Regions from separate parts of the Companilactobacillus halodurans genome, predicted to be linked through region 2. Evidence: riboswitches for the same ligand, from Rfam matches in the RefSeq annotation. Region 2 holds a riboswitch; the other holds the start of a gene.
The links. Region 2 has a riboswitch for fluoride ahead of eno (phosphopyruvate hydratase). Riboswitches for the same ligand answer to the same signal wherever they lie in the genome.
Positions count from the first base shown of each region.

Region 1: it holds a riboswitch for fluoride, as region 2 does, so the genes downstream of both, FHL05_RS06835 (MutS-related protein) here and eno (phosphopyruvate hydratase) in region 2, are expected to answer to the same signal.

Region 1 is NZ_VDFO01000022.1:1,600-5,030, forward strand. Features, by position in the region: gene FHL05_RS06830 (MutS-related protein) at 1-119, opposite strand, end outside; gene FHL05_RS06835 (MutS-related protein) at 116-1,648, opposite strand; fluoride riboswitch at 1,696-1,759, opposite strand; gene FHL05_RS06840 (histidine phosphatase family protein) at 1,896-2,552, shown strand; gene FHL05_RS06845 (DHH family phosphoesterase) at 2,608-3,431, opposite strand, start outside.
Region 2 is NZ_VDFO01000038.1:110-3,540, forward strand. Features, by position in the region: gene FHL05_RS09710 (FAD-dependent oxidoreductase) at 1-1,289, shown strand, start outside; fluoride riboswitch at 1,931-1,996, shown strand; gene eno (phosphopyruvate hydratase) at 2,067-3,347, shown strand; gene FHL05_RS09720 (HAD-IC family P-type ATPase) at 3,361-3,431, shown strand, end outside.

The DNA of each region.
Region 1 (3,431 bases), on a different contig from region 2:
TCAGACATAGTTTCTAAAATTGGCTGCAATTCTAAGTCTTCAACGACATTCTCTTGTAGATCAGTTAATTTGAATTCCGACAAATCTAAGTCGTCAGGTGAAATCAATGTAGTTTTCATTGTGATAGCTTCCCTTCGATATTATCTTGGCTCAGGTGATATTTATTCAACAAAATATCGGTGTAAGCTTTGCCATTCAGTTCCTCAGGAATGACTTTAAAAGTTCTTTTGGCGTCAGCTGTTACTTGGCTCATCAGGGGTTGAACTTGTGGCAAGGTTCCTAAAGATTCCAAAAAAGTAACATAAATCCCGCTAGCATGTCGTTTATCAAGTTCTTTAACAACTCTGGTACCAAGTTTTGTTGCATCTTCTTCAGAAGTAGAGGAGAACAATTCATTGAGGATAACGAAACTATTCTGGTCGACTTTTTGAATGATCTGGTGGATTCGCTCAACGTCAGTTTCCAAAAGACCGCTGAGTTTGTTGCTGGATTCTTGGCGATCGAAATGGGTGAAGATTGACTGGCGAGTTCTGATTTTGGCCGAGGTTCCAGCAATCGCAATGCCTAATCTAGCTAGGTAAAAAATTTGTCCGACCATGCGGGCGTAAGTAGTTTTACCCCCTTGATTGGGACCAGAAATGACTAAGAAAGGTTTTTTCGGATTGATTTCTACTTGATTAGTAACAATTGTTTGCGTGGAAGTGAATTGCTTGAGCGCTAAACCAAAGTCAAAACTGTTATCGATACGTTTGCTGCCAGATTTAACTAGTATAGGAAGCGTGAAAGCGAGATGGCCAATTTTTTCAACCGTTAGTTCAGCTTTTTGCCAAGCTAAAAAGAAGGTCAGCTCTTTAACGATTTTTTCAATCAATTCATCATGATAAGTAGCATATTTTTGATAGAATTGGTTCATTTCTGCAAATTGGTCAGGATACAACTTGACTAACTCGGTGATGATTGAGACTTGCAGGTTGTTCATATTGTAAGAGCCATAAATGTCGTCCATCTTCACTGGTTTGGTGAGGTCCTTTTGATGATTGAAGATTGGAGTAAAAATCTCTTCAAAACGACTATCCATGCTTTCTTTGGGTTCGGGAGAAGCTTCAACAGTTACATTGCGGCCATTGAGATACAACCGATAATAAATATCGTTGAAATCATGATTGATGTTTTTGATATCTTTTTTGATTGCCAAGATTTTTTCGGAATTTTCATATTCTTCTAGGTAGTCGATAAATTTAACCAGGCCTTTGGAATCAAGCGATAGGTCTTGTAAGTTAAGAATTAAAGAATGAATCGCATTTAATTCGTCATCTAAAATGTTGACTAATTTATGCTCGCGATAAGCTTGAGGATATAGTTTGTGAATTTCTTCGTGTTCTTTCATGGAATAAAGCATTTGTTTCGTGAAGTCTTCAAAATCGTGATAGATATCTTCATTTTGAAAGTCTTTAAAAGTTTCCTGACGGTAACGGATTTCTTCGTCATCGATTAATGGTTGATGATTAAATTCAGAAATATCGAAGCCAGTCAGTTGGTTAACTTGTAAAAAGAGGTCATCGAGGTTCAAATCTTGAAAAATGGGATCATCATTGGGTAATAATTCCGCTGGTTTATTGGTATTCGTAAATAATAAGCTGTTAAACATAAAGCCATACCTCCAAATTTTGGGATAAAAAAAGACGCCTGCCTCAAATAAAGGTAGACGTCGTCAAATTCAAATTGAATTTTTGCGGTGAACGTCATCACCGACTCTCTCTGGAATTATAATATTACTTATTTTGTTTTCCAGCAATAATTTAGGTCTTGTTTTCTAAAAACCTAACAATTGTCTTTTAAGTTGGACAAGCCTACAATTTTACTTATATAGACAGATTCAATGGGAGTTGATAGCTATGAATATTTACTTCATCCGTCATGGAGAAACATATTTTAATCATCTCAGGAAAATGCAGGGATGGTCGGATACTCCATTAACCAAAGCGGGTCATGAAGAGGCCTATCGCATGGGAAGAACCTTGAAAAATTTAGGAGAACTCTCAGATACGATTTATTGCAGCGATATGAACCGGTCCGTCCAGACTGTTACGGAATTGAATAATGGCGCCAAAGCAGCCGGCGGGAAAACTTTTAAAATGGTCACGATGCCTGAATTGCGTGAACAATTCTATGGCAGTTTTGAAGGCCAGTCCAAAAAAGAAACTTATCAAAAAATTATCGGTAAGTCAGTTGAAGAAACTTTTAAGGAATTGTCTGCTAATGAAATTCAAGATAAAATTGCTAAATTAGATCCAGCCAATTTGGCTGAAACTAGCAGCGAGTTTTGGGCACGTTTTGCTAAAGGAATTGAAAAAATCGATCAAGCAGAAAAAAAGCCCGTCATAGTCGTCACGCACAGCGCAATCCTGACCGCTTTAGTCGATACTTATGCTCATGATATGTTGAGTCAAATTGAACCTAATAATTTGTCTTTAACTAAGATTCATCTCGAGGGCGATAAGTTTGAGCCACATGTCGTTTACTACAACCAAAAGGTTGAACAAAACATTTAAATAATACAAAAAATAGGTGATTTCTAAGAAAACATTTCTTGAAATCACCTATTTTTTAATGTGAATTTTCTTTTTCTTTGTTTAAAGCATCCATATCTTTAATCAAAGCTTTGACTTGTTCCATGCTACCAACATAAGCACCGGAGGCTAAAGGATGGCCGCCACCGCCAAATTTTTCAGCAACTCCGTTGATTGAAACGGTCTTGGAACGCAAATTAACTCGAAAACGATTGGTGTCTTCTTCACTTACAACAATCCAGTTGTGGACTTTAGTAATGCGTCCAATCAAAGGCACGACGTGATCTAATTCGCCAGCATCTAAGTGGAAATCTTCCAAGGTATCTTTTCGAATCACGATATATCCAAAACCAGAAGGAGTAATCTTGAGGTTATTTAGGATATAGGCTTCTAGTCGAGCCACTTGAAGAGACATTTCGTCTTCATGCAAGCTGATGTCGGAAATATCGATGCCAGTTTTTGCTAATTGGGCGGCAATCATCAAGGTTCGATAAGTCGTTTCAGCGTATAAGAAACGATTCGTATCGCCGATGACACCAGAATAGAGACTATAAGCACTTTGTTTCGAGATTTTTAGCGGTGCTAATTTATCAGCTAGAGTGTAAATCATTTCAGCACAACTAGAATAGTCTTCATCGACCCAATTCAAATCACCAAAAGGATCAACATTGGGATGATGGTCAATTTTAATCAATTTAGCAGCTTTTTTATAATCGCCATTGTTGTCGATTCGGGGCACGTTGGCAGTGTCTACGGTGATAACGAGTGCATCTTGATAAGCTTGGCTGGGAATCGTCTGCATTTTACCGATCCAATCGAGGACGGGTAAATCAATTCCAGTTATATAGATATTTTTTTGAG
Region 2 (3,431 bases):
TATTTATCGTACAGCCTTATGAACGTGAAGATAATATTGCGTTTTTATCATGTGGAATTGCATTATATTTAGGCAGAATCGTCAATCATCTTGAAGACATGTTTTATGCTGACCCTACCACACTAGAGGGGTATGGAGCTAAGGTTAACATGAAGCACAATGTTTTAAAGATTGATTCGAAAAATAAAAAAATTGTCGTTCAAAACTTAAAAACAGAAGAAATTTTTGAAGATACTTATGACAAATTAATCATGACCACAGGTTCAGAGGTAGGGATTCCTCCAATCGGCGGCATGGACAATAAGCGAGTCCTTTTGTGCAAGAGTTATGAACAAGCAAAAAAAATTTATGAATCAGCTTTGAATTATCCTAGCATTGCTATTGTTGGTGCAGGTTATGTTGGCGTTGAGTTAGCTGAAAGTTACGCCAATACTGTCCACGATGTAACATTGATTCAATCTAGAGACCAAATTTTGAATAATTATGTCGATAAACCATTATCGGATACGATTATCAATAAGTTAAAGGAACACAATGTAAAAGTTCAATTAGGCGAACGTGTTTCAGAAATTGTTGATGGAGATCAATTAACCATCAAGACTAAAGCGGGACATGCTTATAAAGCCGATTTAGTTATCGTCTGTACCGGATTTTTTGCCAATACTGATTTATTACGAGGTCAGGTTCAAATGAATGGATATGGAGCCATCATTATTAATGATTATATGCAAACTTCTGATCCTGATATTTATGCAGCTGGAGATTCCTGTGTCGTTAAGTTCAATCCAACTGGTGAAATGAAGTATATTCCGCTAGCAAGTAGTGCCGTTCGTCAAGGAACCTTGGCCGGTATTAATGTTTTTGGCGACATTCGTAGATACATGGGAACTCAAGCAACGACGGCTATGGAGATATTTGGTTATACTTTAGCTGAGACCGGATTAACTTTGAAGAAAGCTTTGGCTAGTGGTATCAACGCTGATCGAGTAATTTATTCTGATAACTATCGTCCTGACTATATGCCTACGACCGACTTGCTGACGATTTATCTCGTTTATGATAAAGATACGCGTAAAGTCCTTGGGGCTCAGCTCTTTAGTAAACATGAAATTGCACAATCAGCCAATGCTATTTCAATTTGTATTCAAAATGAGAATACGATTGATGACTTAGCTTTTGTCGATATGCTTTTCCAACCAAATTATGATAATCCGTTTAATTATTTGAATTTAGTAGCTCAACAAGCTATTGCTAAAGAGGCAAAAGAAAAAGAGACTAAAAAAGCCTAACTAAATAAATTTGTTTAGGTAGACGAATTGAAAATTTACAAAATGTATACTAAAAGGACCAGTTGACGGGGAAAACTCAACTGGTCCTTTTTTTGGTGATTTGATTTGTGATAGGAGTAGGAAATTAACTGTTTTTTCCGTCAGATGATGGGGTATCTAACGAATTTAGGGAGATTATTATGGTCTGTCTATCAATGTTGAGTTGAGTAAACTTAAGAAATGAGTCTTATTCCTATCAATCGTAATTGGGAGTTACTAGCAAATCAATCACTAATCTAAAATAAGCATCTAGTCATAGATTTTTGTAATTTTCTATACGGGAGGCAAAAAACAGACTTTGCAAACCTATGCTTACCTTGGATTTTAACAAAGTTGCTATGTTAGCCCCTCCTTCCTCTATGTTAGCGATTTCTTATTTGGTACAAAGACAGTATAGCAAGGAATGCTTGATTTCACAAAAGAAACGCTCATGAGGATATCTGTCAGAAATGTTGATAAATAGCGGTCTATAGCAGTTGCTCAATATTCTCTCTCAAAAAATCATTAATTTCTTTTGTTCAAAATATTTCACAATCAAATAAATAGCGACTAAAATTAAGTTTTATGCTTGTTTAAACAGAGAAAGTATATTACTATGAAGTCGTTCGAATGGCGATGACGTTCGCCGAAAATATTACTTAATTGTGATTGATGACGTCTACTTTAGATAACCACCTAATACTGGGGGAATTATTTGAGGTAGTCGTCTTTTTTTATGATTAAGAAGGGAGTATTTATATGACAGTAACAATTGAGAACGTAAAAGCTAGGGAAGTATTCGATTCACGTGGTAACCCAACCGTTGAAGCAGATGTTTTACTTTCAAATGGTGTCTTAGGTCGTGCAAGTGTTCCATCAGGTAAATCAACTGGTGACAATGAAGCCGTTGAATTGCGTGACGGTGGAGACAGACTTGACGGAAAAGGTGTTTTAAAGGCTGTCAACAATGTTAATACTTTAATCAACGATAAACTAAAGGGTGCAGATCCATTCAACCAAGCTCACATCGATCAAATGATGATTGATCTTGATGGCACTCCTAATAAGGCAAAATTAGGTGCCAATGCAATTCTCGGTGTTTCAATTGCCAATGTCCGTGCTGCAGCAAATAGTGAAAAGATTCCAGTATACCGCTACTTAGGTGGTGTCGATCTTGAATTGCCACAAACATTCCACAATGTTATCAACGGTGGAGAACATGCTGACAATGGTATTGATATGCAAGAATTCTTGATTACTCCAATCAAGCGCACAACCTTTAGAGATGGATTTGAAAAAATCGTTAATGTTTACCATCAACTAAAGAAAAACCTTGAAAAAGAAGGCTATCAAACAGGACTTGGCGATGAAGGTGGATTTGCTCCAGACCTTCCATCAAGTGAAGCTGCTATTGATGAATTAAACTGTGCTATTAAAGATGCCGGTTATGTTCCTGGCGAAGAAATTGGTATTGCCTTTGATGCTGCTGCATCAAGTTTCGCTCAAGATGACGGTTCATACTTATTCGAAGGTGAAAAACGTTCAGCTGACGAAATGGGCACATATTATGAAGGACTATTAGATAAATATCCAGCTATTGTTTCAATGGAAGATCCATTTGGCGAAAATGATTGGGATAATTTTGCTAAATTTACTCAAAAGAATGGCAATCGTGTTCAAATTGTTACTGATGATAACGTATGTACAAATCCTGCACTCTTCAGAAAAGCTATCAAGAAGGGTATGGCAAACAGTTTCTTAATCAAATTGAATCAAATCGGTACTGTTACAGAAACTATGGAAGCTATCCGTGTTGCTAGAAAGAATGGCTACACAACAATGATGTCTCACCGTTCAGGTGAAACTGAAGATTCATTCTTGGCTGACTTTACAGTTGCTATGCACGCTGAACAATTGAAATCAGGTGCTCCAGCTCGTGGTGAACGTTTGGCTAAGTACAATCAACTATTGAGAATCGAGGAAGAGTTAGGCAAGGAAGCCAATTTAGCACACTTCCCTAATGATGTCGACTTTGACTAATTAACACATAATCATGAAAGAAAAATATGGTCTTACTACACAAGATGTAACAAAAATCAGACAAGAGAGCGGTTTTAATGAGAC